4 regions of the Streptomyces sp. GSL17-111 genome follow, and region 1 is predicted to be linked to each of the others. Evidence: riboswitches for the same ligand, from Rfam matches in the RefSeq annotation. Region 1 holds a riboswitch; each other region holds the start of a gene.
What was found. A riboswitch is a leader RNA that binds a small molecule or an ion and turns the genes downstream of it on or off. The one in region 1 is predicted to bind cobalamin.

Region 1 (3,910 bases):
GATCAGGTCCCCCAGCCGGTCGAGCTGTTCCTCCCGCAGCACGCCGAACTCCGTGTCCGGGGCCGGGACGAACGCCCGCCCGGCCTGCGCGGCCACGCGCCGCAGGAACGCGCGGCGGAACGCGTCGCTCTCCAGTGAGCCGTGCCAGTGCGTACCCCACACCGCGCCGACGCGGCAGCCGTCGAGGAAGGGCTCGCCGCCCAGCACGTCGGCGACGCCGTGGTGGATCTCGTAGCCCTCCACCGGCTCGCCCAGCGCCGTGCCGGACGGCCGGGCGAGGGTCTTCCCGCGCGCGAACCGCACCCGTACCGGCAGCAGACCGAGCCCCTCGACGACGCCGGCCCGCGACTCGACGTCGTCCTCGACGCGTTCCCCGAGGAGCTGGAAGCCGCCGCAGATCCCCAGCACCGGGCGGCCCTCGGCGGCCCGGCGGGCCAGCACCTCGGCCAGCCCGCGCCGCCGCAGCCAGCGCAGCGCGCCGACGGTGCCGCGCGTGCCGGGGACGACGACGAGGTCGGCGTCGGCCAGTTCCTCGGGCCGGTCGCCGAAGCGCACGACGACGCCGGGTTCGGCGGCCAGGGCGTCGATGTCGGTGAAGTTCGACATGAGCGGCACCGGCAGCACCGTCACCCGCAGCACCTCCGCGCCGTGCGGGGGAGCGGAGGACGCCTCCCGCACGGTCCCGCGCAGGGAGACGCGCAGCCCGTCCTCCTCGTCGATGCCCAGGCCGTGCCGGTGGGGGAGGACGCCCAGGGTGGGGCGTCCGGTGAGCCGCCGCAGCATGTCCAGGCCCGGCTCCAGCAGGGAGACGTCCCCCCGGAACTTGTTGACGAGGTAGCCCGACACCAGGGCCTGGTCCGCGCGGGACAGCAGCGCCGTCGTCCCGAAGAAGGACGCGAACACGCCGCCCCGGTCGATGTCGCCGACCACGACGACGGGCATCCGGGCGGCCCGCGCCAGCGCCATGTTGACGATGTCCGTGCGGCGCAGGTTGATCTCGGCCGGGCTGCCCGCGCCCTCGCAGATGACCGCGTCATGGGTGCGGCGCAGTTCGGCCAGGCACTCCGTCACCGTCCCCAGCAGCCGCTCGGAGCGGCCCCCTTGGTAGCCGCGCGCGCTCAGCTCCCCGACCGGCCGACCCAGCAGGACGACCTGGCTCGTGCGGTCGCCGCCGGGCTTCAGCAGCACCGGGTTCATCAGCGCGCTCGGCTCGACGCGGGCGGCGGCGGCCTGCATGGCCTGCGCCCGTCCGATCTCGGCGCCCTCCCGCGTCACGAAGGAGTTGAGCGACATGTTCTGCGCCTTGAAGGGCGCGACCTTCAGCCCGCGCCGGGCCAGCCAGCGGCAGATGCCCGCCGTCACCACGCTCTTGCCCGCGTCCGACGTCGTCCCCGCGACGAGCAGCGCTCCGCCCGCGTCACCGTCCGCCATGGTTCCTCCTGTCACGCCGCCCCGGACGTCCCGCTCCCACCGGACGACCCGCCCGCACCGCCGCGCGGCCCAGCGTGCGTCCGGCGACGGTCACGGCCAGCGCCGCCAGTCCGACGTGGCGGGAGAGCCGCACGGCCCGCTCCACGTCCGCCACCGTCACCTCCCGGCCCGAGGCGCCGCCCAGGACGGGACGGTGCTCGACCCGGCCGCCGTAGGCCAGCGTGCCGCCCAGCCGGACACCGAGCGCCCCGGCGAACGCCGCCTCCACCGGCCCGGCGTTGGGGGAGGGATGCCGGTGCGCGTCGGCCCGCCAGGCCGCCCGCGCCCCGACGGGGTCGGGTCCCAGCGCGACGGCCAGCGCCGCCGTCAGCCGCGCGCCGGGCCACCCGGCGACATCGTCCAGCCGCGCCGCCGCCCAGCCGAACCGGCGGTAGCGGGGCGAGCGGTGACCCACCATCGCGTCCAGCGTGTTGACGGCCCGGAAGCCCGCCAGGCCCGGAACACCGGCCAGCGCGCCCCACACGAGGGCACCGACGACGGCGTCGGAGGTGTTCTCGGCGACGGACTCCACGACCGCGCGGGCGATGCCGTCCGCGTCCAGCGCCTGCGGGTCGCGGCCGCACAGGTGCGGCAGCCGGGCGCGTGCCGCCTCGACGTCACCGGCCTCCAGCGCGGCGGCGACGGCCCGCGCCTCCCGGGCGAGCGAGGTACCGCCCAGCACGCTCCAGGTGACCGCGGCGCTCAGCGCGACGGCCGCCGGGTTCGCGTGCCGGGCGGGCAGCCGGTCCGGCGCACGGCAGAGTGCGGCGGCGGCGAGGACGACAGACCCGGCGCACAGGGCGGTGTGCGCGGCCCCGGCGGCGCGGTGGTCGCGCCACAGCAGGCGTTCGGCGCGTCCCGCCGCGCGCCCGAAGGCGGCCACGGGGTGCGCGCGGCGCGGATCGGCGAGGAGGGCGTCGCCGAGGAAGCCGAGGAGGACCCCGGCAGAGGTGCGGCCCATGGCGTCGTCAGCTCGCCGTCGGCACCTGCTCGGTGGGCGGGGCGCAGCGGTCTGGAGGCATGGCGGTGCCGGGCATGCGATGTGTCCTCACTCAGGGTCCGCGCCCTGGCTCGACGTGTCCGGCGACGAGAGTCTCCTGGCTCCCGGATCGACACGTCCCCCGGCCTTCCAACCGCGCGCGGCCGTGACCTCGGGTGGGGGAGTGCTCCCCGGTGACAGTGGCGGGACCGCGCCGGATTCGCACCGGCTTCCTCCCCTGCCGCCGTTTGGCAACGCGAAGTCCACCACGGCCCGCAGAAGGCGTCAACTCGGCGCTGACCTGCGTCGGGAGAGTGTGAGCAGACACACGGCGGAGGGGCACGGACCTGATCCGTGCCCCTCCGCCGTGCTGCGTGCGCGCTCGCGAGGGCCCGACGTGTGCGGGCTGTCGGCGGCTACGCCGCGATGGTGTAGATGCCCAGCGCCACGGCGCCGGCGCAGACCGCGTAGGCGGCGTAGGAGCCCACGCGGGCCAGCGCACCGGTGCTGCCGTCCGCCTTGCGCGCCGAGCCGCCGACGATGCCGAGGGTGAAGACGCCCACGAGGGCGACCGTCGCCACCAGGCTGACGCCGAAGACCTGGCCGAGTGCTGCCCAGTCGATGTCCATCAGGCTTGTCCTTGGGGGGTCGTGGTGCGGGGAGCCAGTTCCGTCGCCGTGAGACGGCGCTGGGGGTGCGCCGTCAGACGGCGCTCGGGGTGCGGCGCTCGGCCGCGTTCGGGTCGTCGTCCGGCTGGGAGTCGCCGCGCTGCGCGCCGACCGGCGGCGGGCTGACGGCCTGGACGGCGGCGGACATCACGCCGGAGTCCCCGGCGTCGCCCGCGCCCTGGCCGGCCGGCTCGGCGGACGGGCCGGGCTCGTCGTCGTTGACGTTGGTGTGGTCGACGACGGCGCGGCGGGAGGCGGCCCAGATCGCGCCGGAGGCGGCCACGAAGAGGACGGCCACCACGGTGACGCCCCAGTCGCCCTGGACGGCCAGCAGCGCCGCCAGCGCGGCGACCAGACCGGCCGCCGGGATCGTCAGGCCCCAGGCCGCGAACATGCGGTACGCCGTGTTCCAGCGCACCACGCCGCCCTTGCGGCCGTAGCCCGAGCCCATCACCGAACCGGAGCAGACCTGCGTGGTGGACAGGGAGAAGCCGAGGTGCGAGGAGGCCAGGATGGTGACGGCCGAGCTCGTCTGCGCGGCGAAGCCCTGCGGCGGGTGGATGTCGGTGAGGCCGCGGCCCATGGTGCGGATGATGCGCCAGCCGCCCAGGTAGGTGCCGAGGGCGATCGCGATACCGGCCGAGGCGATGACCCACAGCGGCGGGTCGGCGTCCCCGGCGATGACGCCGCCGGAGATCAGGGCGAGCGTCATGACGCCCATGGTCTTCTGCGCGTCGTTCGTGCCGTGTGCCAGCGAGACGAGGGCGGCCGAGGTGATCTGGCCGGTGCGGTA
Region 2 (3,910 bases), 4.3 Mb from region 1:
ACCAGGCGCACCGTTCTTCCGCGGTGCTCTGAGAAACGGGAGGTCCGCGATGCCGTCCGAGGTGAGACGGGACGAGGTGAGGCCCCAGGAGGCGGGAACCGCCACCCCGGCGGGACGCACGCCCCCTCCCCCCGACCGGGTGGCTCTGCGCGGTGATCTCCGCGCCGCCCTGCCCGACGCCGCCGCTGCGGTGCTCGTGACGGCCGCCGTGTTCGTCTTCCTGTACGTGCGCATGGACTCCGGCACTTCGGACACCGTCGCCGTCATGCCCTTCATGGACGACCCCGGCACCTACTGGATGTACCTGCTCAGCCAGGCGTTCGGCTGGTCCGGGCTCCTGTGGGCCTGGGGCACGGTCATGTTCGGACTCCTGCTCTCCGGCCGCCGGCCGGCCCGCCTGCCGGTCCGCCGGGAGACGCTGGAGCGCTGGCACCGCACGACGAGCCTGACCACGATGGCGCTGATGGCCGCCCACGCGCTGATGTTCGCCGCCGAACTGGTGCGCTACGAGACGTCGCTGGCCTGGGCGGAGCGACTGTGGGCGGGCTTCGCCGACAGCTTCGTGCCCGGATGGTACGACTCCGGGACCGGGCAGATCGCCATTCCGATCGGTCAGGGCGCGCTGTACCTGGCGGTCCCCCTGGGGCTGCTGTTCTACGTACGGCACCGCATCGGGGCGAACACCTGGCGGCGCCTGCACCGGTTCGTGATCGTCGTGTACGTGCTGAGCGTGTGGCACACACTGCTGTACGGGACCAACGTCTGGTACGGGGAGTGGCCGCGCACGGTGCTGTGGCTCCTGCAACTTCCCGTGGCGGCTTTGTTGTTGTACCGACTGCTGCGTCCCGCCCGGCGAGCACAGCGACTCGGCCCGCCGCCCGGGACCGGCGCGAGGGCGCTCGCCCCGACCTGGGCGACCCGGGCCCTGGGCCGCGTCGTGGCCGCCGCCGTGCTCGTCGGGCTGGTCGTCGTGCCGGTGTCCGGGCACGACGGCGGACGGGACCGGCCGGCCGAGCCGTCCGCGACCCTCCCGCACGACCACGCGGCCGACTGACGCGGGCCCCTCGCCGCAGGCGCCGAGGTGCGCCGTTCCGGGCGATGGGATGATGTCGGACGACAAGGCGACGGCGGACGAGGAAGCCGGTGTGAATCCGGCGCGGTCCCGCCACTGTGACCGGCGAGCCGGTCCCGACAGGCCACTGCCCGAAGACGGGTGGGAAGGCCGGGGCAGGCATCGACCCGGGAGCCAGGAGACTCACGCTGCCGCCTCCTCGACGAACCCCCGGGGCGGATCTCCCCGGAGAGAGGGAGGGCGCGGCATGTCCGCACCACCGACGCGAACGACGGCCGCCGCTCCGGGCGGCGGCGCGGCGACCGGACCGCTGCCGTGCCGCGTCGTCGTGTGCCGGGACTGCTGCTGCGGCAGCCCGAAGATCACCGGCGTCGACCACGCGGCCCAGACCGAGCGGCTGCGCGCGGCCGCACCCGTACGCGTCTCCGACTGCCTCGACGTCTGCGACCAGGCCAACGTCGTCGTGGTGCAGCCCTCCGCCGAGGGGCGGGCGGCGGGGGCCCGGCCGGTCTGGCTGGGGCTGGTCAACGACCCGGCCGCGACGGAGGACATCGTCGACTGGATCGGCGACGGCGGCCCCGGCGTCGCGCCGCTGCCGGAGATCCTGGACCTCTACACGTTCACCCCGCCGGGGCGGCGCACCGCGCCGTGAACCGGCGGCACCCGGGCCGTCCCCGCAGGGGGACGGCCCGGATGGCGGTTCAGACCAGGTCGAAGCGGTCGAGGTTCATGACCTTGTCCCAGGCGCTGACGAAGTCGCGCACGAACTTCTCCCGGGCGTCGTCACAGGCGTAGACCTCGGCGAGCGCCCGCAGCTCGGAGTTCGAGCCGAAGACGAGGTCGGCGCGGGTGCCGGTCCAGGTGACCTCCCCGGTGGCGTCGTCACGGGCCTCGAAGGTGCTCGCGTCCTCGGAGGTCGCCTTCCACGTCGTGCCCAGGTCCAGCAGGTTGACGAAGAAGTCGTTCGTGAGGACGCCGGGGGTGGCGGTGAGCACGCCGTGGGCCGAGCCCTGCGCGTTCGCGCCCAGCACGCGCAGGCCGCCGACGAGGACGGTCATCTCGGGGGCGCTCAGGGTGAGGAGGTTCGCGCGGTCGATCAGCAGGTACTCGGCCGGCAGCCGGTTGCCCTTGCCGAGGTAGTTGCGGAAGCCGTCGGCGGTGGGCTCCAGCGCGGCGAAGGACTCGACGTCGGTCTGCTCCTGCGAGGCGTCCACGCGGCCCGGCGTGAAGGGCACCTCCACGGTGACGCCGGCCTCCCGGGCGGCCCGCTCGACGCCCGCGCAGCCCGCGAGCACGATCAGGTCGGCCAGCGAGATCTGCTTGCCCCCGCTCTGCGCGGAGTTGAAGGACTGCCGCACCCCTTCCAGGGTGCTCAGGACGGCCGCCAGCTCGTCGGGGTCGTTGACCTCCCACCCGCTCTGGGGCTCCAGCCGGATCCGGGCGCCGTTGGCGCCGCCGCGCTTGTCGCTGCCCCGGAAGGACGAAGCGGAGGCCCAGGCGGTGGAGACGAGCTGGGACACCGTGAGCCCCGAGGCGAGGACCTGCTCCTTCAACGCCGCGACGTCCCCGGAGTCGATCAGGTCGTGGGTGCGCTCGGGCAGCGGGTCCTGCCACAGGAGGGTCTCGCTCGGGACCTCGGGGCCGAGGTAGCGGACGACCGGGCCCATGTCACGGTGCGTCAGCTTGAACCAGGCGCGGGCGAAGGCGTCGGCGAACGCGTCCGGGTTCTCCAGGAAGCGGCGGGAGATCTGCTCGTAGGCCGGGTCGAAGCGCAGCGCGAGGTCGGTGGTCAGCATGGTGGGCGCGTGGCGCTTGGCAGGGTCGTGGGCGTCGGGGACGGTGTCCGCCCCGGCGCCGTCCTTCGGTCGCCACTGGTGCGCCCCCGCGGGGCTCTTGAACAGCTCCCACTCGTAGCCGAAGAGGATCTCCAGGAAGGTGTTGTCCCAGGCGGTCGGGGTCGGCGTCCAGATGCCCTCCAGCCCGCTGGTGATGGCGTCGGCGCCCTTGCCGGTGCCGTGGGTGCTGCGCCAGCCGAAGCCCTGCTCCTCCATCGAGGCGGCCTCCGGGTCGGGGCCGACGGCGTCCGCCGGGCCCGCGCCGTGGGTCTTGCCGAAGGTGTGACCGCCCGCGATGAGGGCGACCGTCTCCTCGTCGTTCATCGCCATGCGGCGGAACGTCTCCCGAATGTCCCGGGCGGCGGCGAGCGGGTCCGGAGTGCCGTTCGGGCCCTCGGGGTTGACGTAGATGAGGCCCATCTGCACGGCGCCGAGGGGGTTCTCCAGCTCCCGGTCACCGCTGTAGCGCTCGTCGCCGAGCCAGGTGGTCTCGGGGCCCCAGTAGACGTCCTCCTCGGGCTCCCACACGTCCTCCCGGCCGCCGGCGAAGCCGAAGGTCTCGAGGCCCATCGACTCCAGGGCGACGTTGCCGGTGAGGATCATGAGGTCGGCCCAGGAGAGCGCCCGGCCGTACTTCTTCTTGACCGGCCACAGCAGGCGGCGCGCCTTGTCGAGGTTGCCGTTGTCCGGCCAGCTGTTGAGCGGGGCGAAGCGCTGCTGTCCGGCACCGGCGCCGCCTCGGCCGTCACTGATGCGGTAGGTGCCCGCGCTGTGCCATGCCATCCGCACCATGAAGGGCCCGTAGTGCCCGAAGTCCGCGGGCCACCAGTCCTTCGAGGTGGTCAGCACCTCGGCGATGTCCCGCTTGACGGCCGGCAGGTCCAGGTTCCGGAACGCCTCGGCGTAGTCGAAGTCCTCGCCGAACGGGTTCGCCACGGCGGGGTTCTTGGCGAGGATCTTCAGGTTGAGGCGCTCCGCCCACCACTGGCGGTTGCCTCCGCCC
Region 3 (3,910 bases), 590 kb from region 1:
GCGGGGACCAGCGTCCCGTGCTCGTCCAGGCAGTGCCGTGGGGCGAACGCGCCGTACCGCACGTAGAGGGGGCCCTCGTGCCAGCGCAGGTCGGTGAGGATGTAGGGGCCCGGCTCCCCGGAGAGCTCCGCGTCCAGCTCGGTGAGCACGGTCCGCAGCTGCTCCTCGTCCACCGGGTAGACGGTCACCGCCTTGCCGCTGTGGCCGCGATCGGCGTACTTGGCGTTGCGCAGGTGCAGCAGGTGCAGGTCGGGGACGAACTTGAAGGCGACGCCGCGCGGGACGCAGTAGTCCCAGACGCGTTCGACGACGGTGCCGGCGTTCCCCAGCGTGGCCGAGACGTGCACCTTCCACCCCTGCGCGGGGAACTCACCCTGTTCCGGGCGCAGTTCCAGCCAGTCGCCGCTGCGGGCGGACAGCCAGCCCTCGGGGACCGGGCGGCGGGCGGCGGCGAGCGTCGCGTCCCGGCCACCCGCCGCGGTGGAGAGACGGTCGGGGGTCTCGTAGAAGTGCGGGTCGGCCAAGCAGTAGGCCTCGTACCGGCTGTCCATCGTCCCCCTTCGGTTCCGGGTCGGTGCACGGGGGGGGGTCGGCCCCTCGTTCCGGCTCGGCACAGACGTTTCCATGCCGGTGCGTGACCGAACAGTCACGGCTGTCATGAGACCGGTATGACAAACGCATGGGCTGTTGGGCCCCGGTGGACCAGTCACCGTGCGGCACCAAGAAGAACGCTGCGTGTCCCACCTGCTGAGCGGGTGTGACCGGCGGCACCGCGGCCCGGGCCCGTTGCGCCGTTAGAGTGTCCGGTGCAGTACGCGCCCTGGTCGGGGGAAGCCGGTGGGAATCCGGCGCTGACCCGCAACCGTGAACGGCACCGCAGGACCGCACCGGAAGGAGCGGCTCCGGCGGGCCGCGAGCCGGAAGACCCGCACCACGGCGTACCCCTCCCCCGGGAGGGTCCATGGCTCCCGGCGGAGCGTTCGCAGCGCGCCGCCGGCACCGTCGAGGTCTGCGGATGCCGAGCCCGGAGAGCCGCGCGCCCAGCGTGGCCCGCCCGTGGTGCCGGTGTGCGCGACCGCCACCGAAAGGCACCTGATGCTCCTGCGCCGCTGCGCCACGGCCCTGGCCGCCGCCACCGTCCTGAGCGCGTCGGCGGCCCCCGCCGCCCTGGCCGACGCCTCCCCGTCCCCGTCCGCCGAGGTGACGCTCCCGGCCGGGTTGTACGGCGCCGGGGACCCGCAGTACGACGCGGTGTGGCGGCAGTCGACGGCGCTGCTCGCGCAGGACGCGCTCGGCGTCACCCCGGCCGAGTCGGCCGTGGAGTGGCTGACGGACCAGCAGTGCGACGACGGTTCCTTCACCTCCTACCGCGCGGACCCGCAGGCGCCCTGCGACGCGGAGACACCGCGCGACACCAACGCGACGGCCATGGCCGTGCAGGCCCTGGCGGCGCTGCGCGGAGCGGACGCGGGCGCGGTCGGGGACGCGGTGGCGTGGCTGGAGTCGGTGCGCAACGAGGACGGCGGCTGGGCGTACTACGCGGGCGACCCGGCGTCCGACGCCAACTCCACGGCCGTCGTCGCGGGCGCGCTGAACGCGGCGGGCCGCGACGGCTCGGGCGAGGACTCCCCCGCCGCCGCGCTGAGCGCCTTCCAGCTCGGCTGCGACGCGCCGGACGGGCAGGCCGGCGCCTTCGCCCACGTCCCCGAGGAGAACGGCGACCTGAAGCCGAACGGCCTGGCCACGGCGTCCGCCGCGCTCGGGGCGCAGGGCCTGGGCCTGGCGGCCGAGGCCGCCGGTCAGGACGCCGGGACGCCGACGCTCCCGGAGTGCGACGAGGACGGCCGGTTCCCGGCCGAGCGGTCCGCGCAGGCCGCCGCCGCCTACCTCAGCGCCGAACTGGAGCGCAACGGCGGCTACCTGGAGTTCGCCATGCCGGGCGCCGAACCGCAGCCCGACCACAGCGGGACCGCGCTGGCCGTCATCGCCCTGGCGGCGGGCGGTCACGAGGACGCCGCGCGGGAGCCGCTGAACTGGCTGGCGGACCACCACGGCCAGTGGCAGGGCCTGAACGAGAGCCCGGCGGGCCTCGGTCAGCTGGTGCTGGCGGTCCGGGCCACGGGCGGCGACCCGGAGGCGTTCGGCGGCTCGGACCTGCTCGCCCGGCTGAGCGCCACCGGGCCGGAGCCGCAGCCCTCGAAGGAGCCCAAGGGGTTGGCGTCCGAGAATCGCGACGGCGCGGACGGCGAGGAGGGGAACGGCGCGGCCGTGTGGTGGGTCGTCGGCTCGATCTTCGTCGCGGGCGTCGGCATCGGCCTGCTGGTGAGTCTGCGCAAGCGCGGCACGGGCACGAACGGCTCGGCCGACCGCTCCGCGAACGGGCCGGACGGCTCGTCGGACGGCCCCTCGGACGGCTCGTCGGACGGCTCGTCGGGCGGGGACGCGCGCTGATGGGCCGCGTCCGCGCCTCGGCCGCCGCCGCGCTCGCGGGCGTGCTCGGTGGCGTCCTGCTGCTCCTGCTCGGCGCCACCCCCGCGCACGCGGAGGGCTACCGGTACTGGTCGTTCTGGACGCGCGAGGACGACCGGTCCGACTGGGCCTACGCCACCCAGGGCCCGGCCACCCTGCGTCCGGCCGACGGCGCGGTGGTGGGGCTCCGGTTCGCGGTGACCGAGAACTCCGAGAACGCCGCGCGGCCACGCCAGCGCGACGGCTTCGAGGCCGTCTGCGCCGACACCCCGCCGCGCGAGGGGCGCAAGCGGGTGGCGCTCGTGATCGACCCCGGCACCCCGGCGGACGCGCCCGAGGGCGAGACGCCGCCCGAGCCGTGGGAGGTCTGCGCCGCCGTCGCGCCGGACGCCTCGGTGGGCGACGCCCTCGCCGCCACCGCGCCGCCCCTGCGCTACGACGCGTCGGCGCTGCTGTGCGCCGTGGCGGGGTACCCGGCCACGGAGTGCGGCCCCGAGGTCGACGCCTCGGCGCCGCGTGCCGGGGCGGACGGCACGGACGGGGCCGACGCCGCCGACGGCGCCGGGGACGAGCCGTCCGGTCCGGCCGGGGAGGACGGCGTCCCGTTCGGGCTGGTGTACGGGGGCGGGGCCGTCCTCCTCCTCGGCGGTGCGGCGGCCTGGCAGGCCCGGCGGCGTCGGCGGTCATGACCCCCGGCCCGCTCACGGTGCCCCGCCCCGCGCCGCTGGCCGCACTGCGCGCCCCGCTGGCGAACCGCACCAACGCCCTGCACGCGGGCGCCTGGTGGCTGTGGGCGCTGGGGCTGGCGGCGGCGGCCTCCCGCACCACGAACCCCCTGCTCCTGGCGTTGCTGGTGGTGGTGGCCGGGTACGTCGTGACGTCCCGGCGCACCGACGCCCCGTGGGCCCGCTCCTACGGGGTCTTCCTGCTGCTGGGGCTGGCCGTGCTGGCCATGCGGCTGCTGTTCGCCGTGCTGCTGGGCTCGCCGGTGGGCGGCACCCGGGTGCTGTTCACGCTGCCCGAGGTCCCGCTGCCCGACTGGGCCCAGGGCGTACGGATCGGCGGGCGGGTCACGGCGGAGGGGATGGCCTTCGCGTTCCGGGACGGGATGCGGCTGGCGGCGCTGCTCGTCTGCGTCGGCGCGGCCAACGCCCTGGCCAGCCCGGCCCGGCTGCTCAAGTCCCTGCCGGGCGCGCTCTACGAGGCGGGGGTCGCCGTCGTCGTCGCCATGACGTTCGCCCCCAACCTCGTCGCCGACGTGCGGCGGGTCCGGGCCGCGCGGCGACTGCGCGGGCGGCCCGACCGGGGGGTGCGGTCCGTCCTCCAGGTGGCCCTGCCCGTGCTGGAGGGTGCGCTGGAACGCTCGGTCGCGCTGGCCGCCGCGATGGACGCGCGCGGGTACGGCCGCACCGCCCGGGTGTCACCCGCCGTCCGGCGCACC
Region 4 (3,910 bases), 3.5 Mb from region 1:
ACCTTCACCCTCTCCAAGGGCACCCTCGTCCTGTGGATGATCGCCTACGGCTTCCTCGCCTCGGTGCTCCCGGTGTGGATGCTGCTGGCCCCGCGCGACTACCTCTCCACGTTCATGAAGGTCGGCACGATCGCGCTGCTGGCCCTCGGCGTCTTCATCGCCCTGCCGACACTGAAGATGCCGGCCGTCACCGACTTCGCCTCGCGGGGTGACGGGCCGATCTTCGCCGGGTCGATGTTCCCGTTCGTCTTCATCACCGTCGCGTGCGGCGCCCTCTCCGGCTTCCACGCGCTCGTCTCCTCGGGCACCACACCGAAGATGATCCAGAAGGAGACGCAGGTCCGCATGGTCGGCTACGGCGCCATGCTCACCGAGTCGTTCGTCGCGATCATGGCGATGATCACCGCCTGCATCATCGACCCGGGGCTCTTCTTCGCCGTCAACGCACCCGTGGGCGCCATCGGGGACTCCGTGCAGTCGGCGTCGGAGGCCGTCGCGGGCTTCGGGTTCAGCATCTCCCCCGAGGCGCTGACGGCGGCGGCCGAGTCCGTCGAGGAGGAGTCGCTGCTCTCCCGCACCGGCGGCGCGCCGACGTTCGCGCTCGGCATGTCGGAGATCTTCTCGGCCGTCGTCGGCGGCGCCGCGATGAAGGCGTTCTGGTACCACTTCGCCATCATGTTCGAGGCCCTGTTCATCCTCACGACGGTGGACGCCGGTACCCGGGTCGGCCGCTTCATGCTCCAGGACACCCTGGGCAACCTCTACAAGCCACTGCGGGACGTGAGCTGGAAGCCGGGCGTGTGGCTGACGAGCGCGATCGTGGTCGGCGGTTGGGGCTACTTCCTGTGGGTGGGTGTCCACGACCCCCTCGGCGGTATCAACCAGCTCTTCCCGCTCTTCGGCATCGCCAACCAGCTCCTCGCCGCCGTCGCCCTGGCGGTGTGCACCACGCTGCTGGTGAAGTCGGGACGGCTGAAGTGGGCGTGGGTGACCGGCGTCCCGCTCGCCTGGGACGTCGCCGTGACGCTCACCGCGAGCTGGCAGAAGATCTTCTCCGGCGACCCCCGGGTCGGCTTCTTCACCCAGCGGAGCATCTACCAGGAGGGCATCGACAACGGTGAGGTGATCGCCCCGGCCAAGGACATGGACGAGATGCACACCATCGTCACCAACTCGACGGTCGACGGCGTCCTGTGCGCACTCTTCGCCCTCCTGATCATCGTCGTCATCGTCGACGCGGGCCGCGTCTGCTGGAAGGCGGTCCACGCGCCGGAGACGGTGAAGCTGCACGAAGCCCCCTACCAGCGCTCCACCGTGGTGGCCCCGGCCGGGCTCTTCGCCACCAAGGAGGAGAAGGCGGAGATGGCGGCGGCAGCGGCCGCCGGGGACGGCGGCGGCCCGGGGACGGAGCGGCCGGTGGGAACGCGCTCGTGAGCCTGTCGGCACGGGTGCGGGCGCTGGCCGCCCGCACCCGGTGGTACTGGCGTGAGGCGACGGGGGAGGCCGCCTACGACCGCTACGTCGCCCACGCGCGCGCCCACGACCCGGACGCCCCGGTGCTCAGCCGCCGCGCCTTCGAACGCCGCCGCACGGACGCCCGCGAGGCCGACCCCCGCGAGGGCTTCCGCTGCTGCTGACCCCCGGCCCGCCGGTGGGCCGCCGTTCCCCCCATGGCGGCGGCCCACCGGCGCCCGCACCGTCCCGCACCGCCCGACCCCGTGCCGATGACCGTGTTCGAAAAGACCCGCACGATGTCCGAGCCGTGCAGGAGACTGGCCCCATGGACGTCACCACGGATCTCACCGTGCGCCCCGCGCGCCCGGAGGAACTGGACGCGATCGGGGAGCTGACCGCCGAGGCCTACCTCGGCGACGGCCTGCTGGACTTCGGCGAGGAGGACCCGTACCTGGCGGAGCTGCGGGACGTCCGGCGTCGCTCCCTCCACGCCGAGGTGCTGGTCGCCGCCGACGAGCGGAACGGCGAGGTGCTGGGCGCCGTCGCCTTCGTCGGCGAGGGCGGCCCGTACGCCGATCTGGCCGGGACCGGCGAGGGCGAGTTCCGGATGCTCGCGGTGCGTCGCGAGGGCCGGGGGCGCGGCGCCGGGGAGGCGCTCGTCCGCGCCTGCGTGGAGCGGGCACGGGAGCGGGGGCTCGCACGGCTGGTGCTCTCCAGCCAGGCGGGCATGGAGCCCGCGCACCGGCTCTACCGGCGCCTCGGCTTCGTCCGCACCCCCGAGCGGGACTGGGAGCCGCTGCCCGGCTTCGGTCCCCTGTGGACGTTCGCGCGGGAGCTGGCGGCGTGAGGCGCTGACGCTCCCCTCCCCCGCCCCCTTCGGTGCGCGACACCGTGGGACACAACATGTAGGGGTGCCGGGAGTTGTCGCCCCTACATGTATGCTCGACCCGCTGTCTTAGCAGGGGAATCCGGTGGGAGTCCGGAGCTGTCCCGCAACGGTGTGCACGGTGCCGCAGGGTGCCGCGCGAGCCCGAGTACCTGCCGACGGCGCAACGATTCGTCCGGGCCTCGTGGAATGGGCCGGGGGACGTTCCGCGGTGTGTTCCGCCCGTAGTGGCGGCCGGTCCGTGTGCGCCTGCCCGCCTCCCGCGCGGCCCCGCACAGCGAGGGAGAGCACACCCCGTGACCATCGCATCCGCGGAACCCGCGTCGGCGGAGTTGTCGCGCACGCTGACGGAGCTGACGGCCGACCTGCCCGCGCTCTCGCCTGCCGCGGTCGCCGAGGCGGCGCTGCGGGGCGCCCGTCGCGCCGCAGGGACGGGCGAACTGCACGCGCTGGCCGTCGAGGCGGCCGCCGGCCTCATCGGTGAGGAGCCGCAGCACTCCCGGCTCGCCGCCCGGCTGCTGACCCTGGCCATCCGCCGGGAGGCGGCCGAGGAGGGCGCGGTGTCCTTCTCGACGTCCGTGGCCGCCGGGCACTCCGCCGGGCTCCTCGCGGACGCCACGGCCGGCTTCGTCCGCGCACACGCCGACGCGCTCGACGCCCTGGTGGATCGGGCCGTGGCCGAGGGCGCCGACGACCGGTTCGAGTACTTCGGGCTGCGGACGGTCCACTCCCGCTACCTGCTGCGCCACCCGGTCAGCCGCCGCGTCGTCGAGACGCCGCAGCACTTCCTGCTGCGGATCGCGTGCGGGCTGGCCCCGGCCGACGGCGGGGAAGCGCTCTCCGAGGTCGCGGAGCTGTACCGGCTGATGAGCTCCCTGGCCTACCTGCCCTCCTCCCCCACCCTCTTCAACTCCGGCACGCGGCACCCGCAGATGTCGTCCTGCTACCTGCTGGACTCGCCCCGGGACGAGCTGGACTCGATCTACGAGCGCTACCACCAGGTCGCACGCCTCTCGAAGCACGCCGGCGGGATCGGGCTGTCGTACACGCGGGTGCGCGCACGGGGGTCGCTGATCCGGGGCACCAACGGGCACTCGGGCGGCATCGTGCCCTTCCTGCGCACGCTGGACTCCTCGGTCGCGGCCGTCAACCAGGGCGGTCGGCGCAAGGGCGCGGCCTGCGTCTACCTGGAGACCTGGCACGCGGACGTCGAGGAGTTCCTCGAACTGCGCGACAACACCGGCGAGGAGGCCCGCCGCACCCACAACCTCAACCTCGCGCACTGGATCCCGGACGCGTTCATGCGCCGCGTGGAGGCCGACGAGGACTGGTCCCTGTTCTCCCCGGTGGACGTGCCGCACCTGCCCGACCTGTGGGGCGAGGAGTTCGACGCCGCGTACCGCGAGGCCGAGGCCGCCGGGCTGGCGGTGCGCACCGTCCCCGCCCGGCAGCTGTACGCCCGGATGATGCGCACGCTGGCGCAGACCGGCAACGGCTGGATGACGTTCAAGGACGCCGCCAACCGGACGGCGAACCAGACCGCGCGGCCCGGCTCCGTCATCCACTCCT

Region 2: another riboswitch for cobalamin. It lies ahead of V6D49_RS03750 ((2Fe-2S) ferredoxin domain-containing protein); the one in region 1 lies ahead of V6D49_RS23060 (cobalamin biosynthesis protein).
Region 3: another riboswitch for cobalamin. It lies ahead of V6D49_RS20540 (prenyltransferase/squalene oxidase repeat-containing protein); the one in region 1 lies ahead of V6D49_RS23060 (cobalamin biosynthesis protein).
Region 4: another riboswitch for cobalamin. It lies ahead of V6D49_RS07245 (ribonucleoside-diphosphate reductase subunit alpha); the one in region 1 lies ahead of V6D49_RS23060 (cobalamin biosynthesis protein).

Annotation. Positions count from the first base shown of each region.
Region 1 covers NZ_JBAJNS010000001.1:5,186,170-5,190,079, forward strand. The annotation lists gene V6D49_RS23055 (cobyric acid synthase) at 1-1,431, opposite strand, end outside; gene V6D49_RS23060 (cobalamin biosynthesis protein) at 1,418-2,431, opposite strand; cobalamin riboswitch at 2,562-2,684, opposite strand; gene V6D49_RS23065 (hypothetical protein) at 2,866-3,078, opposite strand; gene V6D49_RS23070 (inorganic phosphate transporter) at 3,152-3,910, opposite strand, start outside.
Region 2 covers NZ_JBAJNS010000001.1:901,243-905,152, reverse strand. The annotation lists gene V6D49_RS03755 (ferric reductase-like transmembrane domain-containing protein) at 50-1,054, shown strand; cobalamin riboswitch at 1,090-1,277, shown strand; gene V6D49_RS03750 ((2Fe-2S) ferredoxin domain-containing protein) at 1,320-1,724, shown strand; gene katG (catalase/peroxidase HPI) at 1,774-3,910, opposite strand, start outside.
Region 3 covers NZ_JBAJNS010000001.1:4,597,418-4,601,327, reverse strand. The annotation lists gene lanKC (class III lanthionine synthetase LanKC) at 1-551, opposite strand, end outside; cobalamin riboswitch at 783-948, shown strand; gene V6D49_RS20540 (prenyltransferase/squalene oxidase repeat-containing protein) at 1,096-2,451, shown strand; gene V6D49_RS20535 (SCO2322 family protein) at 2,451-3,158, shown strand; gene V6D49_RS20530 (CbiQ family ECF transporter T component) at 3,155-3,910, shown strand, end outside.
Region 4 covers NZ_JBAJNS010000001.1:1,716,454-1,720,363, forward strand. The annotation lists gene V6D49_RS07230 (carbon starvation CstA family protein) at 1-1,434, shown strand, start outside; gene V6D49_RS07235 (YbdD/YjiX family protein) at 1,437-1,637, shown strand; gene V6D49_RS07240 (GNAT family N-acetyltransferase) at 1,781-2,302, shown strand; cobalamin riboswitch at 2,357-2,515, shown strand; gene V6D49_RS07245 (ribonucleoside-diphosphate reductase subunit alpha) at 2,638-3,910, shown strand, end outside.